DNA from 2 places in the Streptomyces graminofaciens genome. Region 2 is predicted to be linked to the other one. Evidence: riboswitches for the same ligand, from Rfam matches in the RefSeq annotation. Region 2 holds a riboswitch; the other holds the start of a gene.
The links. Region 2 has a riboswitch for ZMP and ZTP ahead of SGFS_RS49950 (bifunctional 5,10-methylenetetrahydrofolate dehydrogenase/5,10-methenyltetrahydrofolate cyclohydrolase). Riboswitches for the same ligand answer to the same signal wherever they lie in the genome.
Positions count from the first base shown of each region.

Region 1: linked by a shared signal. The riboswitch ahead of SGFS_RS35945 (glycine hydroxymethyltransferase) and the one ahead of SGFS_RS49950 (bifunctional 5,10-methylenetetrahydrofolate dehydrogenase/5,10-methenyltetrahydrofolate cyclohydrolase) in region 2 are both predicted to bind ZMP and ZTP.

Region 1 covers NZ_AP018448.1:8,164,752-8,179,648, reverse strand. Annotated here, with positions in the region: gene SGFS_RS35965 (FAD-binding oxidoreductase) at 1-1,295, shown strand, start outside; gene SGFS_RS35960 (decaprenylphospho-beta-D-erythro-pentofuranosid-2-ulose 2-reductase) at 1,337-2,092, shown strand; gene SGFS_RS35955 (2'-5' RNA ligase family protein) at 2,138-2,719, opposite strand; gene trpS (tryptophan--tRNA ligase) at 2,898-3,911, opposite strand; gene SGFS_RS35945 (glycine hydroxymethyltransferase) at 4,078-5,526, opposite strand; ZMP/ZTP riboswitch at 5,558-5,646, opposite strand; gene SGFS_RS35940 (glutathionylspermidine synthase family protein) at 5,720-6,904, opposite strand; gene SGFS_RS35935 (hypothetical protein) at 6,925-7,296, opposite strand; gene SGFS_RS35930 (malate dehydrogenase) at 7,613-8,602, opposite strand; gene SGFS_RS35925 (helix-turn-helix domain-containing protein) at 9,062-10,372, opposite strand; gene SGFS_RS35920 (peptidoglycan-binding domain-containing protein) at 10,817-11,362, shown strand; gene SGFS_RS35915 (helix-turn-helix domain-containing protein) at 11,423-11,929, opposite strand; gene SGFS_RS35910 (DUF3017 domain-containing protein) at 12,362-12,880, opposite strand; gene SGFS_RS35905 (bifunctional methylenetetrahydrofolate dehydrogenase/methenyltetrahydrofolate cyclohydrolase) at 12,897-13,751, opposite strand; gene SGFS_RS35900 (hypothetical protein) at 14,047-14,655, shown strand; gene SGFS_RS35895 (serine/threonine-protein kinase) at 14,881-14,897, shown strand, end outside.
Region 2 covers NZ_AP018448.1:11,321,491-11,336,387, forward strand. Annotated here, with positions in the region: gene SGFS_RS49940 (TetR/AcrR family transcriptional regulator) at 1-493, shown strand, start outside; gene SGFS_RS49945 (glycosyltransferase) at 649-1,872, opposite strand; gene SGFS_RS49950 (bifunctional 5,10-methylenetetrahydrofolate dehydrogenase/5,10-methenyltetrahydrofolate cyclohydrolase) at 2,044-2,925, opposite strand; ZMP/ZTP riboswitch at 2,956-3,042, opposite strand; gene SGFS_RS49955 (hypothetical protein) at 3,093-4,481, shown strand; gene SGFS_RS49960 (hypothetical protein) at 4,496-4,696, opposite strand; gene SGFS_RS49965 (nuclear transport factor 2 family protein) at 4,708-5,073, opposite strand; gene SGFS_RS49970 (ABC transporter ATP-binding protein) at 5,453-7,207, opposite strand; gene SGFS_RS49975 (rhodanese-like domain-containing protein) at 7,637-8,221, opposite strand; gene SGFS_RS49980 (metal-sensitive transcriptional regulator) at 8,365-8,652, shown strand; gene SGFS_RS49985 (sulfite exporter TauE/SafE family protein) at 8,714-9,460, opposite strand; gene SGFS_RS49990 (rhodanese-like domain-containing protein) at 9,457-9,975, opposite strand; partial or broken gene SGFS_RS49995 (MBL fold metallo-hydrolase) at 10,048-11,391, opposite strand; gene SGFS_RS50000 (S-(hydroxymethyl)mycothiol dehydrogenase) at 11,645-12,733, shown strand; gene SGFS_RS50005 (MBL fold metallo-hydrolase) at 12,733-13,362, shown strand; gene SGFS_RS50010 (PP2C family protein-serine/threonine phosphatase) at 13,436-14,263, opposite strand; gene SGFS_RS50015 (SDR family oxidoreductase) at 14,400-14,897, shown strand, end outside.

The DNA of each region.
Region 1 (14,897 bases), 3.2 Mb from region 2:
CGCTCGGAGCGCGCGGAGGGATCGCCCGGGGGCTCGGACGGGCGTACGGGGACGCGGCGCAGAACGCGGGTGGCGCCGTGCTGGACATGACGGGCCTGGACCGGGTGCGCACGGTCGACGCGGACGCCGGCACGGTCCACTGCGACGCGGGCGTGTCGCTGCACCGGCTGATGGAGGTGCTGCTCCCGCTGGGCCGGTTCGTGCCGGTGACCCCGGGGACCCGTCAGGTGACCGTGGGCGGCGCCATCGCGGCGGACATCCACGGCAAGAACCACCATGTGTCGGGGTCGTTCGCCCGCCATGTGCTGTCGCTGGAGCTGCTGACGGCGGACGGGGAGATCCACACCGTGCGCCCCGGCACCCCGCTCTTCGACGCCACGGCGGGCGGCATGGGCCTCACCGGTGTGATCCTCGGCGCGACCGTACGGCTGCTGCCCGTCGAGACGGCGTGGATGTCGGTCGACACCGAACGCGCCACCGACCTGGACGACCTCCTCGCCCGCCTCGCGGCCACGGACCACTACTACCGCTACTCCGTCGCCTGGATCGACCTGCTCGCCCGGGGCGCGTCGACCGGCCGCGCGGTACTGACCCGGGGCGACCACGCGCCACGGGAGGCGCTCCGGACCGCAGGGTGGGCGTGGGGCACGCGCGCGCGTGGAGCACGTTCTGCCGAGAGGGACGGACACCCGAGTCCGTTGGAATTCCGGACTTCGCGGCTCCCGGCCGCCCCCTCCTTCGTCCCGGAGGGCCTCCTCGGCCGTACGACCGTCGGCCTCTTCAACGAGCTCTGGTACCGCAGGGCACCCCGCTCCCGCACCGGCGAACTGCAGCGGCTCGCCACCTTCTTCCACCCCCTCGACGGGGTCCCCCACTGGAACCGGATCTACGGTCGGTCCGGTTTCGTGCAGTACCAGTTCGTCGTCGGCTACGGCCGGGAGGAGGCTCTGCGCCGGATCGTGGACCGGATCTCGACGCGCCGCTGCCCCTCCTTCCTCGCCGTCCTGAAGCGGTTCGGCGAGGGCGATGCCGGCTGGCTGTCCTTCCCGATGCCCGGCTGGACCCTGGCCCTGGACATCCCGGCGGGCCTGCCCGGCCTCGACGCCTTCCTGGACGAGCTGGACGAGGAGGTGGCGGCGGCCGGCGGGCGGGTGTACCTGGCCAAGGACGCGCGGCTGCGCCCCGAACTGCTGGCCGCGATGTATCCCCGGCTCGACGAGTTCCGCGAACTGCGCCGGGAGTTGGACCCACGCGCGGTGTTCGTCTCGGACCTGGCGCGACGCCTGAGCCTGTGAACCCCACGAACCCCGCCCTCGTTTCCCCCCAAGGAGCCGCCATGAAGGACGCCTTCGGCACCCCCCAGTCCCTGCTGGTCCTCGGCGGTACGTCGGACATCGCGCTGGCCACCGCGCGCCGGCTGATCGCCCGCCGTACCCGCACCGTGTGGCTGGCGGGCCGCCCGTCGCCCGAGCTGGAGGCGGCCGCCGCGCATCTGCGCGGGCTCGGCGCCGACACGCACACCGTCGCCTTCGACGCGCTCGCCCCCGAGTCCCACGAGGCGGGCCTCGGCAAGATCTTCGCCGAGGGCGACATCGACATGGTGCTGCTCGCGTTCGGCGTACTCGGCGACCAGGCGGGCGACGAACGCGACCCGCTGGCGGCCACGCGGGTCGCCCAGACCAACTACACGGGCGCGGTCTCGGCGGGCCTGGTCTGCGCGCGTGCCCTCCAGGCGCAGGGCCACGGCTCACTGGTCGTGCTGTCCTCGGTGGCCGGTGAGCGCGCCCGCCGCTCCAACTTCATCTACGGCTCCAGCAAGGCCGGCCTCGACGCCTTCGCCCAGGGCCTCGGTGACGCCCTGCACGGCACCGGCGTCCACGTCATGGTCGTACGCCCCGGCTTCGTCCGCACCCGCATGACGGCGGGCCTGCCGGAGGCCCCCCTCGCCACCACCCCGGAGGCGGTGGCGACAGCCATCGAGCTGGGCCTGCGACGCCGGTCGGAGACGGTGTGGGTGCCGGGGGCACTGAGGCTGGTGATGTCGGTACTGAGGCACGCGCCGAGGTCGGTGTTCCGAAGGTTGCCGATGTAACAGTCACTCACCGGGGTGGGGCGCCCTCGCGCGCCCCTCAGTACATCAGTGCGCCGGCAGCGTCGTGTCCTCCACCGGCGCCCCCGCCTGCGGCGGCACGACCGACCCCCCGAAGGCGTACTCGCGGAGCTTGCGCCACACCCCGTCGGAGCCCTGCTCGTAGAGCGCGAACCCGGTGCAGGGCCACTCGGCCTCGAACTCGGCGAGCTCCTCGAACGCCCGGTCCATCGCCTCCTCGGCGATGCCGTGCGCCACCGTGACATGCGGGTGGTACGGGAAGTTCAGCTCGCGCGCCACCGGACCCGACGCGTCCCGGACCTGCTTCTGCAACCAGGTGCAGGCCTCGGCCCCCTCGACGACCTGCACGAACACGACGGGTGACAGCGGGCGGAAGGTCCCCGTGCCGGACAGCCTCATCGGGAAGGGGCGCCCGGTGCCCGCGACCTGGACGAGGTACGCCTCGATCGCCGGCAGGTCAGCCTGCTCGACCTCGGTCGGCGGCAGCAGCGTGACATGCGTGGGGATGCCGTGAGCCGCGGCGTCGCCGAAGCCCGCGCGCCGCTCCTGGAGCAGGCTGCCGTGCGGCTCCGGGACCGCGATCGATACACCGATCGTTACGGTCCCCACGTCGTCTCCTTCGTCGTGTCGTGCGCTGTGTCGTTCGTGGTCGTGCGTCGGTCGGCCGTCGGGGCGGCACCGGCTATCGACTGTACGGCCATGGCGGTGCCGGGGGCAGGCGCAGCCGGAGTGATGTGCGGCGCTCTGCGGTGGTGCGGCCCGGGCTCAGGGCGCGCGGTGGTACGGATCAGTGCTTGGCGGGGAGGAAGCCGACTTTGTCGTACGCCTGGGAGAGCGTCTCCGCGGCTACGGCACGCGCCTTCTCGGCACCCTTGGCCAGGATCGAGTCGAGCGTCTCCGAGTCGTCCAGATACTGCTGGGTGCGCTCCCGGAACGGCGTCACGAACTCGACCATGACGTCGGCGAGGTCCGTCTTGAGCGCACCGTAGCCCTTGCCGACGTACTGCTGCTCGAGTTCCGCGATACCCGTCCCCGTGAGGGTCGAGTAGATGCTCAGCAGGTTGCTGACGCCCGGCTTCTCCGCGGCGTCGAAGCGGATCACCGTGTCCGTGTCGGTGACGGCGCTCTTGACCTTCTTGGCGGTGGCCTTCGGGTCGTCGAGCAGATTGATCAACCCCTTCGGGGTCGACGCCGACTTGCTCATCTTGATCGACGGGTCCTGAAGGTCGTAGATCTTCGCCGTCTCCTTCAGGATGTACGGCTTGGGGATCGTGAAGGTCTCGCCGAAGCGGCCGTTGAAGCGCTCGGCGAGGTCACGGGTGAGCTCGATGTGCTGACGCTGGTCCTCGCCGACCGGGACCTCGTTGGCCTGGTACAGCAGGATGTCCGCGACCTGGAGGATCGGGTACGTGAAGAGGCCGACGCTCGCGCGGTCGGCGCCCTGCTTGGCGGACTTGTCCTTGAACTGGGTCATGCGGGAGGCCTCGCCGAAGCCGGTGAGGCAGTTCATGATCCAGGCGAGCTGGGCGTGCTCGGGGACATGGCTCTGCACGAAGAGCGTGCACCGCTCCGGGTCGAGACCGGCGGCGAGCAGCTGGGCGACGGCGAGGCGGGTGTTGGCCCGCAGGTCGGCCGGGTCCTGCGCGACGGTGATCGCGTGCAGGTCGACGACCATGTAGAACGCGTCGTGGGACTCCTGCAGGGCCACCCACTGGCGCACGGCGCCCAGGTAGTTGCCGAGGTGGAACGAGCCTGCGGTGGGCTGGATTCCGGAGAGCACGCGGGGTCGGTCAGAAGCCATGCTCACCATTCTCTCAGAGGGTGAGAGGGACATTGGCCCGAGAGGTGGGCAGTGGTTTCGGTGTGTGGGGACCGCGGACCGTTGTGGCTGGTCGCGCCTCGCGGCGGGGCCGCAGATGAATGCGGCCCCGCGCCCCTTTCAGGTTGGCCGCCCCTGCGGGCGTCGATCAGCCGAGGTCGATTTCGGGGTACAGCGGGAAGCCCGCCACCAGGTCCGTCGCCCGCTGGGCGATCTCCTCGGCCACCTTCTCGTCGAGGACGTGGGAGGCCTTGGAGGGCGCACCCGACTTGGTGGTGCCGGCCTCGGCCGTGGTCAGGACGCGGTCGATCAGGCCCGCGACCTCGTCCATCTCGGCGATGCCGAGACCGCGCGTGGTCAGCGCGGGCGTGCCGATGCGGATGCCGGAGGTGTACCAGGCGCCGTTCGGGTCGGCCGGGATGGCGTTGCGGTTGGTGACGATGCCGGAGTCGAGCAGCGCGGCCTCGGCCTGGCGGCCGGTGAGGCCGTAGGAGGTGGCGACGTCGATCAGGTTGAGGTGGTTGTCGGTGCCGCCGGTCACGAGGGTCGCGCCCTGGCGCATCAGGCCTTCCGCCAGCGCTCGGGAGTTGTCGACGATGCGCTGGGCGTAGTCCTGGAAGGCCGGCTGCCGGGCCTCGGCCAGGGCTACCGCCTTGGCTGCCATGACGTGCGGGAGGGGGCCGCCGAGGACCATCGGGCAGCCGCGGTCGACCTGGTCCTTGAGGGAGTCGTCGCACAGGACCATGCCGCCGCGCGGGCCGCGCAGCGACTTGTGGGTGGTCGTGGTGACGATCTGGGCGTGCGGGACCGGGTCGAAGTCGCCGGTGAGGACCTTGCCGGCGACGAGGCCCGCGAAGTGCGCCATGTCCACCATGAGCGTGGCGCCGACCTCGTCGGCGATCTCGCGCATGATCCGGAAGTTCACCAGACGGGGGTAGGCGGAGTAGCCGGCGACGATGATCAGCGGCTTGAACTCACGGGCGGAGGCGCGCAGGGCCTCGTAGTCGATGAGGCCGGTGGCGGGGTCGGTGCCGTAGGAGCGCTGATCGAACATCTTGCCGGAGATGTTCGGGCGGAAGCCGTGGGTGAGGTGGCCGCCGGCGTCCAGGGACATGCCGAGCATGCGCTGGTTGCCGAAGGCCTGGCGGAGCTCGGCCCAGTCGGCCTCGGAGAGGTCGTTGACCTGGCGGGCGCCGGTCTTCTCCAGGAAGGGGACCTCGACCCTGTCGGCGAGGACGGCCCAGAAGGCGACGAGGTTGGCGTCGATGCCGGAGTGCGGCTGGACATAGGCGTGGCGGGCGCCGAAGAGCTCGCGGGCGTGCTCGGCGGCAAGGGACTCGACGGTGTCCACGTTGCGACAGCCGGCGTAGAAGCGGCGGCCGACGGTGCCCTCGGCGTACTTGTCGCTGAACCAGTTGCCCATGGCCAGGAGGGTGGCCGGGGAGGCGTAGTTCTCGGAGGCGATCAGCTTGAGCATCTCGCGCTGGTCGGCGACCTCCTGGCCGATGGCGTCTGCCACGCGCGGCTCGACGGCGCGGATCACGTCGAGAGCACTGCGGAAGGCGGTGGACTCGGTGGAGAGGGGCTCGGCTGACATGGGGACCTCCGGACGTTGCGTTCAGCGTTCACGGTACGGCCCAGGCGCACGGCACTCATCTTGCGCGGGCCGCTCCCCGATGGTCGGTCCCATCCCAGCGCGCCAGTCACGGCCCGTCGATCACCCTATCGGGCACCCGCGAGCGGCGGCCGCCCGCGTCCACCATACGAACGACGAGGCGGGACGGCGGCCGTCACAGGATCACATGGGGCAGGAAGCGGGCGTACCCGTCCGTGACCAGCCCGGACGACTCGCGGATGCCGAGGCCTGCCGACTCGTCCTCGACGACCCAGGCGCCGAGGACGACGTGGTTGCCGTCGAAGGCGGGCAGGGGCGCCAACTCCTGGTAGCAGCAGGGTTCTTCGCGGACGACGGGGTCGCTGCCGGGCGGGTGGACGGTGACGCCGGCGCCCTCGCGGCCGAGGAGGGGCTTGGCGACGTAGCCGTTGGTCGTGGTCAGTTCGCGGGGGCCGTCGAGGTAGGCGGGGAGGAGGTTGGGGTGGCCGGGGTGGAGCTCCCAGAGGACGGCCAGGAGGGCCTTGTTGCTGAGGAGCATCTTCCAGGCGGGCTCGATCCACATCGTGGTCCCCGTGCCGCCGCCGTTGTCGAGGGTGGCGAGGACGTGCGGGGCGAAGCGGTCGGTGGTGAGCCATTCCCAGGGGTAGAGCTTGAAGACGCTGCGGATGAAGCCGAGCTTCTTGTCCACGAAGCGGCCGGAGAGGCGGTCCCAGCCGATGTCCTCCATGGGGATCCAGCCGGTGTCGAGGCCGGCCTGTTCGGCGGTCTCCTTGAGGTAGGCGACGGTCATCAGGTCCTCGCCGAGTTCGTCGGCAGCGGAGTGCGCGAAGTAGAGGGGGCTGCCCGGCGGGAGGAGGGAGGCCTGTTTCCTCCAGGCGTCGACGAGTCGTTCGTGGAGGGAGTTCCACTGGTCGCCGCCCGGGAAGCGTTCCTCCATCCAGAACCACTGGGCGCTCGCGGCCTCGACGAGCGAGGTCGGGGTGTCGGCGTTGTACTCCAGCAGCTTGGCGGGGCCGGTGCCGTCGTAGCGCAGGTCGAAGCGGCCGTAGACGGAGGGGAGTTCGGCGCGCCGGTGCCAGGCCTCGGCGACGAGGTCGACGAGGCGCGGGTCGGTGATGCCGAGGTCGGCGAAGCGGTCCTCGGCGACGATGTGCGCGGCGGCGGCCAGGCACATCCGGTGGAGTTCCTCGACGACCTCCTCCAGCGCCTCGACCTCGGGCAGCGAGAAGACGTAGTGGGCGCTCTCGTCCCAGTAGGGCCGCAGGGAGCCGTCCGGGTGGCGGGTCAGCGGGTAGATGAGCCCCTGTTCCTCGACGGTCTGCTGCCAGCCGGGGCGGGGCTCGATCGTGCGGCGTTCCATGGCTCTGCCTCCCCGGCGGGTCAGCCGCCGCCGGAGCCGGAGCCCGAGCAGCCGAAGCCGTCCCGGTCGACGGCCTCGCTGCGGCTGAAGGTGCCGTAGTCGGCCCACTGTCCGGTGACATCGGCGTCGTAGTACCAGGCGGCGTCGACGGTGCCGGCCGACTTGCGGTTGCTGCTGCCGCTGCTGGTCTTGCGACTCTTGCTAGACGAGGAAGACGTCGAGTTGCAGTTCCTGTCGGCGACGATCTTGTAGCCGTTGGCTATGTCGTAGCTGTCGCGGTCGACACAGCGGCGGTCCGGTTCGGAGCCGCAGGAGGTGAGAGCCGCCGCGACGACGCCCATGCCACCGAGTACGACCGTGCTGGACCGCAGACGTCTGCGCTGCTCTCCCATGTGTGCTCCCCCGTCGGGCGTGTGTGCTGGTGCGGGCCGGCGTGGCGTACGTCGACGACGTAGTGAATCGGCCATCCGGGTACCGGCCACCGCTGGACCGACGGTCAGACTAGTGATCGATTCCGCGGGCCCGCCAACCGGCCCCCCGAACGGACCGATGACGGGGGTACGGAGTTCGATGCGACCGCGCGGGACGCCGTGGCCAGGGCTTCGGTTGGGGGCGGCGGGCACGGCGCGGCGGGCGGCCGTGACGGGAAAAGGCCCTGCCCCCGGGCGAACCGGGGGCAGGGCCTCTCAGAACCGACTACGGCGCTTCTCAGATGAGGCCGAGCGCGCGGACCGCGTCGCGCTCCTCCGCCAGCTCCTGGACCGAGGCGTCGATGCGGGCGCGGGAGAACTCGTTGATCTCCAGGCCCTGGACGATCTCGTACTTGCCGTCCTTCACCGTGACGGGGAAGGAGGAGATGAGGCCCTCGGCCACACCGTACGAACCGTCGGACGGGATGCCCATGGAGGCCCAGTCGCCCTCGGCGGTGCCGTTGACCCAGGTGTAGATGTGGTCGATGGCGGCGTTGGCGGCGGAGGCGGCCGACGAGGCGCCACGGGCCTCGATGATGGCGGCGCCGCGCTTGGCGACGGTCGGGATGAAGTCCTCGGCGAGCCACTTCTCGTCGTTGACGACCTCGGCGGCGTTCTTGCCGGCCACCGTGGCGTGGAAGATGTCCGGGTACTGGGTCGCGGAGTGGTTGCCCCAGATCGTGAGCCTCTGGATCTCGGAGACCGGCACGCCCGTCTTCTTCGACAGCTGGGTCAGCGCGCGGTTGTGGTCCAGGCGGGTCATCGCGGTGAAGCGCTCGGCCGGGACGTCCGGCGCGGCGGCCTGGGCGATGAGGGCGTTGGTGTTGGCCGGGTTGCCGACGACGAGGACCTTGATGTCGTCCGCGGCGTGGTCGTTGATGGCCTTGCCCTGCGGCTTGAAGATGCCGCCGTTGGCCTCGAGCAGGTCGCCGCGCTCCATGCCCTTGGTACGGGGGCGGGCGCCGACGAGCAGGCCTACGTTGGCGCCGTCGAAGGCCACGTTCGGGTCGTCCGTGATGTCGATGCCCTGAAGCAGCGGGAAGGCGCAGTCGTCGAGCTCCATGGCGGTGCCCTCGGCGGCCTTGAGCGCCGGCGTGATCTCCAGCAGGCGGAGCTTGACGGGCACGTCCGCGCCGAGCAGCTGGCCGGAGGCGATGCGGAAGAGCAGGGCGTAACCGATCTGGCCGGCCGCGCCGGTGACGGTGACGTTCACGGGAGTGCGGGTCATGGCGTTCTCCGTATGACAGCTGGCGGTGGGGCGTCCCTGCCCCTGTGGGACGTACAAATGATCGATCTCTTGGCATCAAGAGAGATCGGTGGTCAGGCTATCGCGCATCCGGGATCCCGGACGTCCGGGTCCGTGTGGCCCACCCCACAGCCCGCCCGACGGCGCACTCCAACAGCCCGCAAAAGGAGACGCGGCCGCCCCGGTCCGGGAGAGAAGGACCAGGGCGGCCGCCTTGGGGATGCCGGGCCGGGAGGGGGGGATCTCCCGGGCGGGCCGGACTCCCGTGGGGGTACTGTCCCGTCTGCCCCGGACTCCGAATCCCATTCCCCCCGTACGGCGATTACTTTGCGTTACGACGTCGAGGCGCCCTCACCGCACCCGCCGAGCGTGCCGAACTCGCCGAAGCCGTCGAGCCGTCGGAGGCGTCGGAGGCGACAACCGCACCGAAGCCCCCGGCATCTACCCGGTGCACCCTTCCTCCCCGGTCGCCAGCGTCGCGCAGGCCGTGGCGTCGCCCGCGTCCTTCACGGCGACCATCATCGTGTACGCGATGTTGTCCCCGGCCGCCTCGATCGCCGCCGTCTGCTTGGTCTTTCCCACCGTCACCCGGACCTCGTCGCCCTGCGTGGCCTGCGTGATACGGGCCCAGGCGGCGCCGCAGGTCTCGCTGTAGCGGACCTCGACGCGGGCCGCGCCGACCGTGGCGAAGTCGGTGGTCTTCACGAGGTCGCCGATGCACCCCATGCTCTCCGGGTCCTTGCCATCGCAGTCCTTGCCGCTGCACTTCACCCCGGCCGGGAGGTCGGAGTTGGTGCTGATCGAGGGCGTCGGGGACACCGGCGACTTGTCCCCCGCCTCGTTCTCCCCGCCGCCCCTGGTCAGGAGGAAGGCCACGGCGATCAAGACGAGCGCGCCGACGGCCCCCGCGAAGAACATCGCCACCCGCCGCTTCGGCCGCGACCCGCCGCCGTCGGGCCGGGCGAGCCCCTGCACGGGCCCGAACACCCCGGGCGGAACAGACGCGCCGCCCGGCGTACGAACCCCGGCGGCCCCCGACGCCGAAGCCCCCGCCTCGGTCGACGGGGAGGACGACGGCGACGCCACCCCCGGCCGGTCCGACGGCGACGGCGTGACCCCCCAGCCCACCCGCGCCGGACCAGCCGTGCCCGCCGAGCCGCTTCCCCCACCGTACGAAGGCGAGGACGGGGACGGGGACGAGGACGAGCCGGACGGCGATGGGGACGGTGCGGAAGGGTCGGAAGGAGCGGACCGCGAAGGCGAACTCCCGTACGACGGCCTGCGTTCCTCCCCCGGCGGCGGTGCCTGCGGCGGAACCGTCGGGGACACTCCGGCCGGACCTGCCACACCCGGCGTCGCGGTCGCGCCCCGGCTCGCCCTGCCGCTCTTGCCCTTGGCGGACGGCTGCGACCCCGTGTCCCCCAGCGCGGCGCGCGCCTGGGAGATGCGGATCGCCTCCATGGTCATGTCGTGGCGCATCTCCGAGCGGCTCCAGGCGCGCTCGGCCAGCTCCCACATCGTGGTCAGATGGACGGGATTGGTACCGGTCACCTCGGCCAGAGCGACGATCGCGCCCTTCGGCGCGAGGAGTCTGCCGTTGAGGTACCGCTCCCAGGACGTCTTGCTGTAGCCCGTGCGGTCGGCCACCGCCGCGATGCTCAACCCGCTGCGGTCGACGAGCCTGCGCAGCTGGCCGGCGAACTCCTTGACCTGCGGATCGAGTTCATCGGGCAAGGCCCTCCAACGAGGCATTGCTTCCCCCTCTTCCCCCCGAACGTGCCTGAACTTTCCCCCGCGCCGACGGTCCCCGTCCGCCCTTGTCCCGCACTACCCCATGGGATGCGCGAGGCCGAGCTGTCAGTTCCCGGGGTGGGGGCGCGCGGGAGCATTTCGGGCCGGGGCGTGCGCCGTCGCGCACCCCTGATTCCGGGTCCCCAAGTGTCCCACCGACGTCCCGTACGGCATCCCGTGCCGCCGGACGAAACCCCAGGCCTGCGCACGGGACGTCCCGGACCATCCCGAATGCCCACATTAGCCCTGGCGTTGAGCAGATCAGCGGCAAATCCTCGAACTTGTCAACACATCGGCACAACGGCCACACATGCCCGGGCTCACGGGTCGAACGGAACCCGTACGACTCTTAGGGCTCGTACACCTCGGTGATGGCCAGGAAAGCACGGGGACCAGGGGGATCACATGCACCACAAGCCCAAGGCCAGGACCAGGCTGCTGCTCGCGGCCGTCGCCGTGACGGCCTCCGCCGGGCTCGCGCTCGGCGCCGCCGCTCCGCTCGCCACTGCCTCCGGGCCACATGTCGTCGACGGCACCGGATCCGCGTACAACGACTGGGGCGACGAAGGCACGCTGTCCGTGAGCAGCCACTCCAGGAGCAACGCGACGCGGCTGTGGCAGAGCGTGCTGTACGCCGACGGCGCCAAGTGGAAGGACGCGAACGGCGGTCTGCACACCTTCACCGCCTCCGACATCGACGGGATCTTCGGCCCGAAGACGCGCTCGGCGACCAAGTACTGGCAGGCGCAGGAGGAGTTGGAGTACATCGACGGCATCGCGGGCCAGGAGACCTTCGGCCAGGCCGACGGCTTCCTGGACGGCCCGTACAACAACGGCGACGTGCTCTACTCGGGCGTCGCGCACGAGGTGACCTTCAAGCGGATCGACGGGAAGTACCACGTCAGGATCGGCTCGAAGTGGAAGCTCGCCGCGTACGACTGGCGGGGCTGACAGGCCCTGGAAGGGCCCTAGGGGCCGTCCCCCGTCGGGTGATGTGCGCCCGAGGGCGATTCACGTCAGGGTGACGGCCCCTATCAGCGCGGCGCCCACGAGGGCCAGGACGGCGAGGACCGCGAGCGCCGCGTAGAGGGCGATACGGCCGGGCTGCCGGGGGCTCGGCTCCTCCACCAGGACGTCCCACCAGGGCACGGTCGGGTCGTCCTCGTACGCGCCGCTCTCGGGCTCGCCCGCCTGCCCCGGCTCGCCGGCCCGCTCCGGGGCACCCGCCGGTCCCCCGCCCGGTGGCGCGGTACGCGGCCAGACCCGTACCGCCATTTCCCAGCGGACTCCGAAGCGTTCGGCGTCCTCGCCGGCGACCCGGCACAGTGCGACGACCGCCTGCCGGGGCGGCGGCTGGGTGGCGTTGAGATAGCGCTGCCAGGAGGACTTGCTGTACGCGGTGCGCGCGCCGAGCGCGACCAGACTGAGGCCGGTGCGGTCCTTGAGGAGCCGCAGTTGCTCCACGAAGTGCCGTACCTCCGGGGGGAGTTCGTCCGGCAGCGGCTGCCACGCGCCCATCGGCTGCCTCCTCGGTGTCGGGCGGGGTCTGACCAGGGAACAGGGGTCTGCGCGCGGTGCGGGCAGGGGGGCGGCAAGGGTCTGAGCAAGTGACGAAGCCGGTGGGCGGACCGGTTCCCACCGGAAGGAGCACGGGTTCCGACCGGAAGGCGCACGGCCGACGCGACGGCTCCCGGCCGCCACTTCGCACTCCCCCGCTCACCCCTACGCGCCCCCGCCCACCCCGCCCATCCGCACATGGCGTGCGGACGACGCCGTCGTGGCCGGATGCGGACACCTTGGCGGAATGGTCACTTCCGTGCCACAGCGGCCCGACAGCTGTTGAACAGGGCGTTCGCCGTACCCGAGTGTGGATCGGGACGGCGGTTCGTCCTTACTCGGGGGAGGGGACGGGCCGCCGTCTCGATGCCGACGACGACAGGGGCTCGGCGCTCAGCCCGTCTCCTCGCCCACCGTGAAGTGCAGCGTGTCGCCGAGGAACGGGAGCTCCAGCCAGGGGTCCGGCTGGGCCATCAGCGCGAGCAGCACGATGGCCGTGCCGAGGACGCCGTAGGTGACCATGTCGGTGAAGCGGGAGCGGACGGCGAGCATGCCGACGTCCGGTACGACCCAGCGCAGCGCCCCGCCGGCGAGCAGCGCGGCGCCGATCAGCAGGGTGCCCCAGCGGAACACGTCCATCGCGGTGAGCAGCAGGCCGAGGCCCACTGCGCACAGCACGACGAGGATCGGCCACTGGCGGGCGGGGGCCGGCGCGTCACCGGAGGCGGCGCGGCCACCGCCCTCGGGGCGCGCGGTGTCCCTCGTGAACCTCGGGAAGCGCCGGGTGGCCCGGACGGGTCGGCCCTCGGCGTCGGGGGCGCTCACCGCGTCCCGCACCGTCTGTTCGGCGGCCTGCTCGGCGGCTTTCTCCGCCACCTCGTCCACCCCCTCGTCCGCCCTCTTGTCCACCATCCGGTCCGACCCGCCGTCAGCCGACACTGCGCTCCGCCGCCTCGACCACGTTGACGAGCAGCTGGGCGCGGGTCATCGGGCCGACACCGCCGGGGTTCGGGGAGATCCAGCCGGCGACCTCGGCGACGCCCGGGTGGACGTCGCCCACGATCTTGCCCTCGGCGGAGCGGGAGACCCCGACGTCGAGGACGGCGGCGCCCGGCTTCACGTCCTCGGGGCGGATCAGATGGGCGGAGCCGGCGGCGGCCACGATGATGTCGGCGCGCTTGAGGTGCGCTGACAGGTCACGGGTGCCGGTGTGGCACTGGGTCACCGTCGCGTTCTCGCTGCGCCGGGTGAGCAGGAGCGGCATCGGGCGGCCGATGGTGACACCGCGGCCGACGACCACGACCTCGGCTCCCTTGATCTCTACGCCGTACTGACGCAGGAGGGTGAGGACGCCGTTGGGGGTGCAGGGCAGGGGGGCGGGCTCGTTCAGGACGAGGCGCCCGAGGTTCATCGGGTGGAGGCCGTCGGCGTCCTTGTCGGGGTCCATCAGTTCGAGGATGCGGTTCTCGTCGATGCCCTTGGGGAGCGGCAGCTGGACGATGTAGCCGGTGCAGGCGGGGTCCTCGTTCAGTTCCCGCACCACCGCCTCGATCTCCTCCTGGGTGGCGGTCGCGGGCAGTTCGCGCTGGATGGAGGCGATGCCCACCTGCGCGCAGTCGCGGTGCTTGCCCGCGACGTACTTCTGGCTGCCGGGGTCTTCGCCGACGAGGATCGTGCCGAGGCCGGGCGTGACGCCCTTCTCCTTCAGCGCCGCCACCCGGGCGGTCAGATCGGACTTGATCGCGGCTGCGGTGGCCTTGCCATCGAGAATCTGGGCGGTCATGGGTCCAATCTTCGCGGATGACGGGGCCCCGGTTCCAATCCGGCCACCTCGTGGACGGACGAAGAGGGGCTGCGGAGGGTGCGTCGGCCCATCACAGCCATGATCGGAATGTGTTGCACTTGCACAACACACGAGGAATGCCGCTGGACAAGAGAGCGGGCATATAAAACGATTGTGGGCACAGTGCCGCGGGCACTGCCGGGGGGATGTAACCGCGTCATACAGATCACAGATCAGGGCTTTCCTCCGACCCGTGCCGCGCGTCCCCGCACAAGGCAACGGAGGAAAAACCGCCATGAGCTTCGGCGACCCGAAAAACCCCTACGGCCCGCCGCCCCAGCAGCAGCCGCCCGCCCCCGGCTACGGATACCCGCAGCAGACCCCGCCCCAGCAGCCCGGCTACGGCTACCCGACGGCGCCGCCGGTCTCGCAGGGCTACGGCGGCTACCCGGACGGGCCCGTCGCCATCCCGGGCGGTGTGAAGGGCGCGCGCATCATGCTGTACGTCCTGGGCGCGTTCCAGGTGATCGGCGGTGTAGCGCTGATGGTGGCCAGCGCCTGGTTCGCCGACTACATCTCGGACAGCGCCAACGCCGACGGCTCGCTCTCCTCGGAGGACACGGACACGATCGCGAACTTCGGCGCCGGCGTGTTCATCGCCTTCGGCGTCGTCGCCCTGGGTTTCGCCGCCTGGGGGATCCTCACCGCGACGAAGTTCTCCACCGGGGGCAACGGCATCCGGATCTCCGCGATCGTCTATGCCTCCTTCGTCACGGCTTTCAGCGTGGTCAGCCTCATAAGCGCCAACGTCTTCGCCCTGATCAGCCTCGCGCTCGGCATCCTGATCATCGTCTTCTGCAGCAAGCGGGACGCCGGTCAGTGGTTCAACCGCCCGCGCTACTGAGCCCCCGCGCCCGCAGGGCCGTACCTCCCATTACCGGGCGCCACAGCGAGCGGGAAAGCTGCCGATCCGGTCGTTCTTCGACAGCAGACATACAAATCCGTGCGGCCCACTGATCCGGAATCGGTGGGCCGTCCGGGCCCTCGCGGGTAGTCTCTCGCTGAACTGGTGTTGCCACATGGACCGTTGAGGCAACGCATGGCCAGAGCACACCACTCCGGGGGGACCATGTCAGATCAGCGGCA
Region 2 (14,897 bases):
GTCGACCCGCCAGTTCTACGAGGAGTTCCACACCCTGGAGGACGTGCTGGCCGCGCTCCATCTCCAGGTCAACGACTGGGCCGAGGAGGCCGCCCTCGTCGGGCTCGCCTCGGTGGAGGGCCGGCCGGTCGACGAGCGGGTCACCGCCGCGTTCCGCGCCTACGCCGCGAACGTCACCGGTGACCCGCGCCGCCTGCGCATCACCTTCACCGAGATCATCGGCGTCAGCCCCCGCCTGGAGCGCCAGCGACTCGAACGCCGCTCCCGCTGGATCGACTTCATCTGCGCCGAGGCCGCGGCGGCCGCCGCCCGGGGAGAGGCCGCCGACCGTGACTACCGCATTGCCGCCGCCGCGTTCATCGGCAGCGTGAACGGGCTTCTCCACGACTGGCAGGCGGGCTGGGTGGACGCGGGTCTCGACGAGGTGGTGGACGAACTGGTGGGGCTGTTGCTGGGGATATTGCGGCCGGTGGGGTGGGGGCCGGAGGCGTGACGGGCGCGGCGGCCTTCAGACGGGCGTTCGGCGCGTCAGGGGGCGGGGCGTCCGATGAGCGGCGGCTGCGGGGCGAGGGGCGCCGGTCGCGCCAGTTTCCACACCCCTAAGGGCACGGCCCGTCGTCCGTTCCAAGGGCACGGCCCGTCGTCCGCTCACCCCGCCAACCGGTTCACCGCCTCAAGTACCGGACCCACCCCGTCCTCCGCCCGCAGTTCCTCGGCGACCTGCCGCGCCCGGCGCCCGTACGACGGAGTGCCGGTCGCCCGGCGCAGCGCCGTCTCCAGCCCGGCGGCGGTGAGCCCCCGCAGCGGGACAGCGCCCGGTGACACCCCGAGGGCGGTGAGGCGGGAGGCCCAGAAGGCGCCGTCGAACTGGATCGGTACCGGCACCGCCGGGACCCCGGCGCGCAGGCCCGCCGCGGTGGTGCCCGCGCCCGCGTGGTGGACGACCGCGGCCGTCCTCGGGAAGAGCAGGGAGTGCGGCACCTCGCCCACCGTGAACATGTCGCCGCCGCCGCCCCGCAGCTCGCTCCAGCCCCGCTGGATCACCCCGCGCAGCCCGGCCGCCCGCAGCGCCCGTACGACCTCGGAGCTGAGCCGTTCCGGGTCGGGCACGGTGGCGCTGCCCAGTCCCACGAAGACCGGGGGCGGCCCGGCGTCCAGGAAGTCCAGGAGATCGGGCGGGAGTCGGTCCTCGCGGTCGTACGGCCACCAGTACCCGGTGATGTCGAGTCCGTCCCGCCAGTCACCGGGACGGGGGACCACGCGGGGGCTGAACCCGTGGAACACCGGCCAGCCCCGGCGCTCCCGGGTGCGCGGTCCGGTGGCCGTGCGCGGAACGCCGTGGGCGGCGGGCAGTCTCCGGATCTCCCCGGCGAAGATCGACTCCACGGCCAGGTTGACGGCGTGCCCGGCCGCGCGGTTGCCGACCGGCCCCCAGGAGCGGACCCCGGTCATCGGCGGCGCGAACTCCCTTGTAGGGGCCAGGGGTTGGAGGTTCACCCCCATGCTCGGGAGGCGCAGCCCCTCGGCGACGGCGTGCCCGAGCGGGGCCATGGTCGGTGAGAGCAGCAGTACGTCACTGGCCCGGGCGGCGGCCACCACGTCGCCGACCATCCGGCCGACCACGTCCCGCGCCATCCGTACCGCCCGGAACAGCTTTCCCGCCCCGCTGCCGCTTAGGTGCAGACCCTGTCCGCGCGGGGATTCCAGCACGGCCCTCGGATCCACGGGCAGGGCATGGAAGCCGACCCCCGATCCCGCCACCAGCGGCTCGAAGCGCCCGTGCGTCACAAGGGTGACCTCGTGCCCCGCCCGCGCCAGCCCGTGCCCCAGACCCGTGTACGGGGCCACATCGCCCCGGGAACCCGCCGTCATGATCGCCACACGCACGTGGGCCAGTATGGCGGCGGACGCCCGCCGCGCACCCGTACCGTACGGCGAACGTCCGAAAGAGGCCGCCGGGGCGTCGGAGCCCGGTGTCCGAACCCCGGCCGAGCGCACGCCGCATGGCACGGCACGCACGCACCCTCGCCGCGTCGCAGGCTCTCAGAGCCCCAGCTGCCGTTCCGCGCCCGTGACGGTCTGCTCCATCAGCGTGGCGATCGTCATGGGGCCGACTCCGCCCGGCACCGGCGTGATCAGCCCGGCCCGCTCGACGGCCGACGCGAAGTGGACGTCACCCACGTTGCCCGGGTTGTACCCGGCGTCGATCACGACCGCCCCCGGCTTGATGTCCTCGCCGCGGATCAGCTCGGGCCGCCCCACGGCCGCCACCACGATGTCCGCCTCCCGCACCACCGCCCCGAGGTCCTTCGTCCGCGAGTGGCAGTACGTCACCGTGGCGTCCCGGGCGAGCAGCAGCATCCCGACCGGCTTGCCGAGAATCGCGCTGCGGCCGACGACCACGGCCCGTGACCCGGCCGGGTCCACGTCGTACGCGTCGAGCAGCCGCATGATCCCGCCTGGCGTGCAGGACTGGAAGCCCGGCAGGCCGAAGCTCATCGCCGCGTACGAGCTGAGGGTCACCCCGTCGACGTCCTTCTCCGGCGCGATCGCCTCGAACGCGGCCCGCTCGTCGATGTGTTCGCCCATGGGGTGCTGGAGCAGGATGCCGTGCACGGCCGGGTCGGTGGACAGGGCGGTGAGGGTGTGCACGAGTTCCGCGGTGGTGGTCTCGGCGGGCAGCGCCACGTGCCGCGACACGATGCCGGCCTTGCGACAGCGGTTCTGCTTCATGCGTACATAGGTGACGGAGGCCGGGTCCTCGCCGACGAGCACGGTCGCCAGACAAGGGGACGTACCCGTACGCGCGGTGAACGCGGCGGCGCGCTCGGCCGTCGTCTCGACGATCCGCCGGGCGAGAGCCGTGCCGTCCATGAGGCGGGCCGGGGACGTGGTGGGTGTGGTCGTGGATGCTGACTGGGGCATGAGCCGCTCCTGGGCGTCCGGGAAACCGTCGACAATCGCCCAGGCGCGCGGCAGGAACTCAAACCTCGGGCCGCTCCCCGGTGGTACTCCACCTCAGCGCCAGTCACGGCTCGCCGCCCACAGTAACTCGTAGGATGAGCGGCCGGTGCGACGGGGGGAGCCGGTCGATGACGTACGCGCGCGAAGAGGTTCTGCGGGGGCTGGCCCGGAACGAGGCCGCGAGCAGCGACGTCCTGCTCCGGCTGCTGCGGCCCGAGGCCAAGGCCGCCTGGGACTACCTGCTCAACCGGTCCGGGCTGCCCGCCGACGTCGTCGACGCGCTCGTCACCCACGAGAACTGGCGGGTGCGCGGCGTGTTCGCCCAGAGCTCGGGGGCGGCGCCCGCCGACCGGGCGCGGCTCGTGGACGACCCCGAACGCAGGGTGCGTCTGGAGCTGGCCGACGGCCCGCGCCCGTACCACCGTACGGTCGAACCCCTGCCCGACGAGACGTACGCGCGGCTGCTGTCCGCTCCCGACCGCGTCGTACGCGAGATGGCGGCCTGCTCGTCGAGCATCCCCGACCGCATCCTGGCCGCGAACGCGGGGCACGACGACCCCTGGGTCCGCAAAGCGGTGTGCCGGGCCTGGGACCTGCTGGCCCCGGATGTCCACGCGGCGCTGCTCGCCGACCCCGACGCCGGCGTGCGCCGCGCCGCCGCCCGGCAGGCCTGCCGCACCGACGAGGCCCACACCGACGAAGTGCTCGCAGGTGTGGAGAGACACGAGCGCCGAGGCGTCCTGGAAGAGGCCCGGCTGCCCCGCGCCACCGCCGAGCGACTCCTGGACCTCGACGACCCGTACGACAGGGAGGCGCTCGCCGCCAACCCGTCGCTGCCGCCCGACCTGGTGGCCCGGCTCGCCACGGACCCCGAGCACGACGTACGACGGGCGGTCTCGGCACGCCCCGAACTCACCGAGGAACAGCGGGCGGCGATCGACTACAAGGTCGAGAGCAAGGACAGCCTGGGCCGGCTCGGCTGGGTCCTGGCCCTCGACGGCGACTCCGACGCCCTGCGCGCCTGCGCGAACTCCGCCCACCCCTGGCTGCGCCGCACCGCCGCCGTCCATCCGGCGCTCCCGGCCGACCTCGTCGAACTCCTCGCCGGGGACGAGCAGTTCGTGGTCCGGCTGTTCATCTGCGAGTACCAGCCCGACGCCCCGGCCGAGGTACTGCTGCGGACCGTCCTTGAATGGAGCGGCTACACCACCTACGACATGCTGAGGCTGCCGCAGTTCCCGCGGAAGGGCCTCGCCCGGTACGCGGATCATCCCGACCCCGCCCGGCGACGCCTCGCCGTGCACGACCCGGACGCGACACCGGAGCAGATCGAGCGCCTCAGCCGCGACGAGTCCGACTGGGTGTGCCGACAGACGGCTGCGGATCCCCGGCTCCCGGCGGCCAGGATCGAGGAGTTTTTGCGCGACCAGTGGACCGCGTTCCAGGCGGCCTCCAATCCCGCGCTCACCGTGGCTCGGATGCACCGGCTGCTGGACGAACTGGGCGTACCCGCCTGAGCGTCGGGTCCCGATCACCGACGGTGGAGTCTTCGTGGGGCGCGTGCCGCCGCCGGACGGAGCCGGCGCGGGCGGGCCGCGCGCACGGCCGTACGGACGAGCGCGGCCGACAGCCACCGGCCCGTCTCGGTCACCGGCCCCGGCCGCCGCGTGCGGAACCGGTGGCCGCCCAGCGTGGCCCGGCCCGAGAAGTTCCAGGTCAGACGGACCGCCATCGGATGTCCGCCTACTCGTCCCACGCCTGGATCACGGTCTGGTCGACGATCTTGCCGTCCTTGAGGGACATCATCGACGTGGCCAGGACCCGTACCCCGTCCGGGTAGAGACAGGATTCGGTGAAGGCGACCTGGTCGCCCTGGATGACGCACTGCTCCAGCTTGTGGGTCATGTCGCGGCCGTAGACGTCGGTCAGCAACTCGCTGATCTCGCCGCGCCCGTGCTTGACCAAGGGGTGGCTGGGCTGGGTGTTGCGGTCCACGACACGCATTTCCGCGTCGTCCGCGTACAACGACAACAGCGTCGTCGCGTTGTGTTCCTCGATGCCCCGGCGCAGCGTTTCGGTGTCGAACGCGGGGCCTGCCGCAGTGCCCATGGTGACCTCCTTCGAAGGCCGCGGCCCGGCGGAGGGCGGGCCTTGAGGGCCTCACCTACGAGGCTCCTCCGCCGGGCCGGACGCGGCAAGCGCAGCCCGACGGACCTGACGGGTGGGCGGCCGGCCGGTATCACAGGACTCGCCGCACCGATGGCCGGCGCGGGCACCGCCGAGGCCCTGGACCCGGGCATCAGCCCGACGGCGACGCTCGACTCGCTCATCGGCGTACGCCATCCCCGAGGAGCACAAGGCCGCCATGCCGCGCCCCTCCGCCCGGCTCGCCGACCTCAAGCAGGTCCACGACCTGAACCAGCTGCAACGACTGCACCGGGTCGCGGACATGGCCGCGCCCGTCCCGCACCCCCCGTCGCGACCCGCGTCAGCCGGCCGCCGCGAGGAACTGCGTGGCCGCCAGCTCCGCGTACAGCGGGTCGCCCGCCACCAGCTCCCGGTGCGTGCCGACGGCTCGTACCCGGCCCGCGTCCATCACCACGATCCGGTCGGCCATCGTCACCGTCGACAGCCGGTGCGCGACGACCAGCACCGTGGTCGTACGGGCCACATCGGCGACCGTGTCGCGCAGCGCCGCCTCGTTCACCGCGTCCAGCTGACTGGTCGCCTCGTCGAGCAGCAGCAGCCGTGGCCGGCGCAGCAGGGCACGGGCGATGGCCACGCGCTGGCGTTCGCCGCCGGAGAGCTTGGTGCCCCGGTGGCCGACCAGGGTCTCCAGACCCTGGGGGAGCTTCGCGACCAGGCCGTCGAGCCGGGTCGTCTTCAGCACCCGAGTGAGCTCGTCCTCGTCGGCGTCCGGGTTGCCCAGCAGCAGGTTGTCGCGCAGGGAGCCCGACAGCACGGGCGCGTCCTGCTCGACGTAACCGATCGCGGCGCGCAGCCGGGGCAGTTCCCACTCGGTGACCTCGCGGCCGTCGACCGTGATGACGCCCGCCTCGGGGTCGTAGAACCGCTCGATGAGCGAGAACACCGTGGTCTTGCCCGCGCCGGAGGGGCCGACGAACGCGGTCATGCCGCGCGCGGGGACCGTGAAGGTCACGCCGTGGTGGACGTACGGCAGGTCGTCGGCGTACCGGAAGCGGACCTCGTCGAAGGAGAGCGAGGCCGGTGCCTCGTCGGGGGCGGGCAGCGGGGCGGGGCGGGCGGCCGGTTCGGCGGGCAGGTGCAGCGCCTCCTGGATGCGGGAGAGCGCGGCGGCGCCGGTCTGGTACTGGGTGATCGCGCCCACGACCTGCTGGATCGGCGACATCAGATAGAAGACGTACAGCAGGAACGCGACCAGCGTGCCCACGTCGATGGCCTCCGTCGCGACCCGGGCGCCGCCCACCGCGAGCACGGTGATGAAGGCGATCTGCATGGCGAGCCCGGCCGTGTTGCCCGCGGCCGCCGACCACTTGGCCGCCCGTACGCTCTGCCGCCACGACTCCTTCGCCGCCGCGTGGATCGTCTCCTCCTCGCGGTGCTCGGCGCCGGACGCCTTGACCGTGCGCAGCGCGCCGAGGATCCGCTCCAGCGAGGCACCCATCGCCCCGACCGCGTTCTGCGCCGCCCGGCTCGCCCGGTTGATGCGCGGCACGATCACCCCGAGCACCACGCCCGCGCCCGCGATCACGCCGAGGGTGACCGCCAGCAGCACCGGGTCGACCAGACCCATCATCACGACCGTCGCGACGAGCGTGAGACCGCCGGTGCCGAGGCCCACCAGCGAGTCGGTGGTGACCTCGCGCAGCAGGGTCGTGTCGGAGGTGATCCGCGCCATCAGATCGCCCGGCTCGCTGCGGTCCACCGCCGTGATCTTCAGCCGCAGCAGATACGACGACAGGGCGCGCCGCGCGCCGAGCACCACCGACTCGGCCGTGCGGCGCAGCACGTACGAACCCAGGGCGCCCACCGACGCGTTGGCGACGACCAGCACGGACATCAGCAGCAGCGCCCAGGTGACCGTCCGGTCGTGCGACAGGTCGTCGATCAGCTCCCGGGCCACCAGCGGCAGGGCGAGCCCCGCGGCACCGGTGACGAGCGACAACACCGCGCCCAGCAGCAACGCCCACCGGTGGGGCCGTACATAGCCCAACAGCAGCCGCCACGTGGGCTGTTCGGCTCTTGCTTCAAGGGTGCTCACGAGGCTCCTCGCGACAGTGGGGGAGTGGGGACCGGGGGCGGAATCCACAGCCTACGTCTGCGGCGAGGAGCACCGGGAACGCGTTCTCTGTCAGCCGACCAGCGACCTCCGGTCCCGGGCCGTGCGAGGACCTGCGCGGTGCCGTCGCCCCGGCTGGCACTCGTCGAGCATCAGGGCCGGCACGTCGCCGGGGCCCGGCTCCAGATACGTGCCCACCCCGTCCTGCCCCAGCAGTTCGACGCCCGTCCGGGCCTCGCAACTCCAGCTCGCTGAGCCCGTCGTGGGTGATCTCGCACGGCAGCATGCGGCGCGGTGTCACGCCGGTCGCCTCGCCCCCGCCGGCCAGGGCGGCGTCCGCGACCGCGCCCATGAGGCCGACGTGCGCACCGAACGCCGCTCCATCCTCCACGGAGGTCCATCAGAAGGGCACTACCGTGCCCGGAGCGCCGTGAGTGTCGCGTCCAGGTCGGCCGGGCGCGGACGGTTGTGCGGCAGCTTCCCCAGGGCCACGGCCATGCCGCACGTGTCGGTGACCGCGGAGAAGACCAGACCGCCCGCGATGCCCGCGGCGAGCAACTGCCAGGCGGGGTGCAGCAGTCCGAGGGCGAGCCCGGCGATGACGAGCGTGCCGGCGGTGAAGCGGACCTGGCGCTCCATCGCCCAGCCGGCCCGCGCGGTCGTGGCCGGCCGGTGCAGTTCGTGCCCCCGGGAGGCCCAGCCGCTCGTACCGCCCGAGAGCGTGGCGGCCGTGACGCCGTGTTTCGCGAGCAGCGCGCACGCCTTCTCGGAGCGGGCCCCCGACGCGCAGACCATCAGCAGAGCGGCGTTCGACTCCTTCAGGGCGGGCAGCGCGCGCTCCAACTGGTCGAGCGGGAGGTTCAGGGCGCCGGGCAGATGCCCCGAGGCGTACTCGCCGGGGGTGCGGACGTCGAGGACGGTCAGCTCGGGCAGCCGCTCGCGGGCCTGGTCGGCGTCGAGGGAGCCGGCGGCGTCGGGGGTACGGGGAGTGGGCATGGTGTGCTGCGATCCTTTCGGGAGGGGAAACGGGAGTGAATCGGGCGTGAATCCGGCGCGAATCGGGAGCGAATCGGGAGCGATTCAGGGAGGTGCGTCCCCGGGGAGGTAAAATACCCCCAAGGGTATATAGAGGAGTGATCGTGGAGCTGCAGTTCGAAGGTGATGAGCTCAAGTCGGTGCTGAACCGGCTGCGTCGGGCCCAGGGGCAGATCTCCGGGGTGATCAAGATGATCGAGGAGGGACGGGACTGCGAGGACGTCGTCACCCAGCTCGCCGCCGCCTCGCGTGCCCTGGACCGGGCAGGCTTCGCGATCATCGCGACCGGACTGCAGCAGTGCCTCACCGACTCGGAGAAGAACGAGCGGAACGGGGAGACGAAGGAGCAGATGCGGGCGCGGCTGGAGAAGCTGTTCCTGTCGCTGGCGTGACGGGCTCCGTCGGCGTTGGCGCATGCTGAGCCCAGACGTGTGGCGGTCGGCGGCCCGTGGTTCACACGAGGACGTCGGCCAGCATGAACGCGGCCACCGCCAGCAGCACCCAGGCGAAGATCCGCCGGAGGGTGTCCCCGGAGACCTTGGCCGCGAGCCGTTTGCCGTCCCAGGCGCCGAGCACCGCCGCCGCGACGAACGGCCCGACGACCGCCCAGTCGAGACTCTCGGCGGCACCCCTCCGGGCCGCGAGCGCGGCCAGCGAGTTCACCGTGATGACCAGCAGGCTGGTGCCGACGGCGTTGCGCATGCGCAGGCCCACGACGTTCACCAGGGCCGGTACGGCGAGGAAACCCCCGCCCACCCCGAGGATCCCGGTGACCCCGCCGAGCCCGGCACCGGACAGGGCGACCCGGCTCGTCCGTACGGTCGACTCCTCGCGCCGGGTCGCGGAGGGCCGCAGCATCCGGTACGAGGCGAGGCCCGCGACCAGGGCGAACGCCCCGGTCAGCACGGTCGTCGGCAGCCGCGCGGAGAGCGCGCCGCCGAGTGCAGCGGGCACCAGACCGGCCGCCGCGAACAGCGCCCCGCCGCGCCAGCGGACGGTGCCCTCCCGGGTGTGCGCGGCCAGCGCGGTGGCCGAGGTGACCGTGACGATCACCAGGCTCGCGGTGGTGGCCGCGGCCGGGCTGAAGCCGAGCAGGTAGATCAGCGCGGGAACGGCCAGCACACTGCCGCCACCGCCCAGCGCCCCGAGCGAGAGCCCGATCACGCCCCCGGCGACCAGGGCGAGAACGAGTGTGCTCACGCCGTCGGCTCACCGTGCGCGAAGGCGGCGCCGAGTGCCTCGCTCGCTGCCGCATGCGGGGTTTTCGACACCCCGCCGATCAGTGGGGCATCGGCCCTCGCCGCGCCGGCTGCCTGAAGCTCGGTCTTCGGTGCTTCGGTCTTCGCCTTGCCGGCCGTCTGAAGCTCGGTCTTCGGTGCTTCGGTCTTCGCCTTGCCGGCCGTCTGAAGCTCGGTCTTCGGTGCTTCGGTCCTCGCCTTGCCGGCTGCCTGAAGCTCGGTCTTCGGTGCTTCGGTCACCACCGGCAGCCCGGCCTCCGCCCATGCCCGCATCCCGCCGAGGACATCCACCACGTCGGCGCCTCGCGCCCTGAGCAGCGCGGCCGCCTGCTGCGACCGCCGCCCGGAGCGGCAGATCACGACCACCGGGCGACCGTGCGCCGGCCCTGGCAGCGGTGCCCCGGCCGCCAGCGCGGACAGCGGCGCGTGCACCGCGACCGGCGCGTGCCCGGCGGCCCACTCCTCGGCCTCACGCACATCGAGGAGTACGGCGTCACCCTCGGCGCCCGTGCGGGCGTGGGCCCGCGCCGGGGTGATCCGTGACAGGGGGAGCCCGGCGTCGGCCGCGGCGGCGAAACCGTCGTCGACGGCCACGACGTCCCGCCCGGCCGCGTCCAGCAGCGAGGCGGCGATACCCGCCCGCATGCCTCCGGCGCAGTGCACCCACACCGTGCCCTCGGGTATCTCCCCGAGCCGGTCGCGCAGCCGGTGGACCGGGATGTGAAGCGACCCGGCGATGTGTCCGCCCGCCCGCTCGGAGTCGCGCCGGACGTCGAGGACCACCGTCCCGTCGGCGTCATGGACCTTGGCCAGCTCGGCGAAGGTGCCACGCGGGAACGAGCGCGGCCGTTCGCCCGCGCGCAGCCACTCGGCAGGCGAGCCGGTGGCGGCAGCGGCGGGCCGGTCGATGCCGACCCGGACCAGCTCGCGCTGGGCGTCGGCGAGCTGAGCGGGCGACTCGGACAGCAAGGTCACCGGTTTGCCCCACGGCAGCAACCAGGCCAGATAGGTGGCCAGCTGCCCCTCCGCCTCGAAGTTCACCGCCCCCGCCACATGCCCCTCGGCGAACGCGACCCGGTTGCGCAGATCCACCACCCACTCGCCGGCCGCCAGCCGCGCCGCGATCTCCGCCGCGTCGGCCGGGGCCGGCGGCGTGAGGTCGACGGGAGCGGGGCCCTCGGCGTTGGCTGGACCCATGTGCGCGTAGTACGCCGGGACGTCGTCGAGCCCGGCGAGCAGGTCGGCGACGAACGTGTCCGCGTCCTTGACCAGGGCCTCGTTGGTGACCCGCTCGCGCCCGATGGTCGTGGCCTCGCCCGTGGCCTGCGCGGCGGAACAGAAACTGCCGAAGCCGTGCGTCGGCAGCACCCGCGTCTCGTCCGGCAGCCCCTCGGCCAGCCGGTGCGCGGAGGCGTGCTGCGCCCGTGCCAGGTCACCGGTCAGGCGGGGCTCCACCAGGTCCGGCCGCCCGACCGTGCCGATGAGCAGGGAACCGCCGGTGAACGCGACCACCGCCCGGCCCGCCTCCTCCAGGACGTACGCGGTGTGGTGCGGGGTGTGGCCGGGCGTGGCCACGGCACGCAGGGTCAGACCGGCGTCGACCTCCACCGTGTCGCCGTCCCGCACCGGCATCCGCTCGAAGGCGACGCGCGCCCCGGCGGGCACCAGGTAGGCGGCACCGGTCAGCCGGGCGAGTTCGAGGCCGCCGGTCACATAGTCGTTGTGGACATGCGTCTCGACGACGTACGCGATCCGCACGCCCCGCCGGGCCGCGGCCGCGATCATCCGGTCGATGTCACGCGGCGGATCGACCGCCACGGCGCCCGCGGGGCCACCCGCCAGATAGCTGCGGTTGCCCAGGCCAGGCACCTCGATGGTGTCGACGAAGTACACGGCAGCGCTCCTCTCCTCGTTGTCCATTGCTCGCTCAAGCACCGGGGAGTGAGTACCCCCGGGGGTATGTGACCACCGTAGCAGAGGTACCCCCGGGGGTATTTATGGAAGTGGTGCGAAGGGCTAGGCGCATATGCCGAAGGCGTCGTTTTCGGCCAGCGATCCGCCTCGCCCGGGGCCTGTACCAGCCGGTCACTCCGTAGGGTGACCATGGGCGGAGATCGCCTGCCATTGATCGACGGAAGGGTTCACCATGGCGCAGGAAGTACGCGGCGTGATCGCACCGGGGAAGAACGAGCCGGTGCGGGTGGAGACGATCCTGGTGCCGGATCCCGGCCCCGGTGAGGCCGTGGTGAAGATCCAGGCCTGCGGGGTGTGTCACACCGATCTGCACTACAAGCAGGGCGGGATCAGCGACGATTTTCCGTTCCTGCTCGGGCACGAGGCCGCGGGTGTGGTGGAGTCGGTGGGCGAGGGTGTCACGGATGTCGCTCCCGGTGACTTCGTGATCCTCAACTGGCGTGCCGTGTGCGGGAACTGCCGCGCGTGTCGGCGGGGGCGGCCCCAGTACTGCTTCAACACCCACAACGCCAAGCAGAAGATGACGCTCGCCGCCACAGGCCAGGAGCTGTCGCCGGCGCTGGGGATCGGGGCGTTCGCGGAGAAGACGCTGGTCGCGGCCGGGCAGTGCACGAAGGTCGACCCCGCCGCGTCCCCGGCTGTGGCCGGGCTGCTGGGCTGCGGTGTGATGGCGGGCATCGGTGCCGCGATCAACACCGGCAACGTGGGCCGTGGGGACAGTGTCGCGGTGATCGGGTGTGGTGGTGTCGGGGACGCGGCGATCGCGGGGTCCCGGCTCGCGGGCGCGGAGAAGATCATCGCGGTGGACATCGACGACCGGAAACTCTCCACCGCCAAGAACATCGGTGCCACGCACACGGTCAACTCCCGTGAGACGGATGCGGTGGAGGCGATCCGTGAGCTGACCGGAGGGTTCGGCGCGGACGTGGTGATCGAGGCGGTGGGCCGCCCGGAGACGTACAAGCAGGCCTTCTACGCCCGTGACCTGGCCGGCACCGTCGTCCTCGTCGGGGTGCCGACGCCGGAGATGAAGCTGGAGCTGCCCCTGCTGGACGTCTTCGGACGCGGCGGGGCACTGAAGTCCAGCTGGTACGGCGACTGCCTCCCGGACCGGGACTTCCCCATGCTCATCAACCTCTACCTCCAGGGCCGGCTCGACCTCGAAGCCTTCGTCACCGAGACCATCGGCCTCGACGACATCGAGAAGGCCTTCGAGCGCATGCACACCGGCGACGTCCTCCGCTCGGTGGTGACGTTCTGATGGCGGCGCGTATCGAACACCTCGTCACCTCGGGCCAGTTCACGCTCGACGGCGGCACCTGGGACGTCGACAACAACGTGTGGATCGTGGGTGACGACCGCGAGGTGATCGTCATCGACGCGGCTCACGACGCCGAGGCGATCGCGGCGGCGGTGGGCGACCGCAGACTGTCGGCCATCGTGTGCACCCACGCCCACAACGACCACATCGACGCCGCGCCCGCCCTCGCGGAGCTCACCGGCGCCAAGATCTGGCTCCACCCGGACGACCTGCCGCTGTGGAAGCAGACCCACCCCGACCGGCAGCCCGACAACTGGCTCGCCGACGGCCAGATCATCGAGGCCGCGGGCGCCGACCTGACCGTGATGCACACGCCGGGGCACGCGCCGGGCGCGGTCTGCCTGTACGACCCGGCCCTGGGCACCGTCTTCACCGGCGACACGCTCTTCCACGGCGGCCCGGGCGCCACCGGCCGCTCGTACTCCCACTTCCCGACGATCATCGACTCGATCCGGGACCGTCTGCTCGCCCTACCGCCCGAGACGGTCGTCCGTACGGGCCACGGCGACAGCACCACGATCGGTGCCGAGGCGCCGCACCTCCAGGAGTGGATCGCCCGCGGTCACTGACCGCTGACGCGTCCCAGGTGCGTGCGTTCCGGGGCCGGATTGCCAAGAAGGCGTGGCAGTCCGGCCCCGGGCCTCACCCGGCGACGGGGACGACGAGCACGGTGATGTTGTCGTGCCCGCCGGCTTCGAGGGCGTACGCGACCAGGTCCCGCGCCTGTGCCAACGGGCCCTCGCCGTCCGGTCTCGGGCGCCGTGCGATCGCGCTCAGTTCCTCGACGTGGGGCAGGTGGCGCCACAGGCCGTCGGTGCACAGCAGCAGACGGCCGGGGCACGGCGGCCGGTAGCTGCGGATGTGCGGGACGGGCTCGTCGGCGTCGGCGCCCAGCCAGGCGGTGAGGGTGTCGAGGTCGCCCGTGTCGTCCTCGGTGAGGGCCATGCCGGGGCCCTCCTCCGGCAGCCAGTAGGCACGGCTGTCACCGACCGAGGCGGCCCAGATGCCCTGCGGGCCCGCGACACCGGCGACGTAGGTACAGGCCGGGGAGACGGTGACCTCCGCACCGCTCCGGGCCGCCCGCTCAGGCCCCGCGAGGGCCGTGACCGCTCGTCCGGCGCGGGCAGCCGACTCGGCGAGGGCGGCTTCCGGAAGAGTCCCCGAACTCAACCTCTCCACCAGCGAGTTGAGCCCCCCCTCGGCCGCCACCCGCGCGGCCCGCTCCGCCCGGGGCGCCATGGACACACCGTCGCAGACGACACCGATCGTCCACGTACCGGCCGTCGTGAGCGCCATCGCGTCCGCGTTCACACCACGTCGCAGACCTCGGTCGCTGACGCCGGCCGCGCCGCCGTCCGCCGTCGTCTCCACATGCGCGCGGAACGCCGGCTGACTCTCCCCGCAGTCCCAGCAGTGCCCGTCAGGGGCGACCGTTCCACCGCACACCACACAGCTCGTGTTCTCGTCCATCGCCGACGCATCCTGGCAGAGAGCGTGCGAAAAACACGACAGAAGATGTCCGGCTTCCACGCCATCCTCGTGTCCGAGACACCGGGACGCACCCGGTGTCCGTCAAGGTGACAGTGGTACGCACAGGAGGTCGGAGATGTCAGGTCCGCTGGAGGGCAAGGTCGCGCTGGTGGCCGGGGCGACGCGCGGGGCGGGGCGCGGGATCGCCGTCGAGCTGGGGGTCGCCGGGGCCACGGTGTACGTCACCGGGCGCAGCACGCGCGAGCGACGCTCGGAGTACGACCGGCCGGAGACCCTTGAGGACACCGCAGACCTGGTCACGGCGGCGGGCGGCCACGGCATCGCCGTACCCACCGACCATCTCGACCCGGCGCGGGTCCGGGCGCTCGTGGACCGTATCGCCGAGGAGCAGGGCCGGCTCGACGTCCTGGTCAACGACATCTGGGGCGGCGAGAAGCTCTTCGCATGGGACGCGCCGGTCTGGGAGCACGACCTCGACGACGGCCTGCGGCTGCTGCGGCTGGCCGTCGAGACCCACGCGATCACCAGCCACCACGCGCTGCCCCTGCTGCTGCGCCGTCCCGGCGGCCTGGTCGTCGAGATGACCGACGGCACCGCCGACTACAACCGTGCC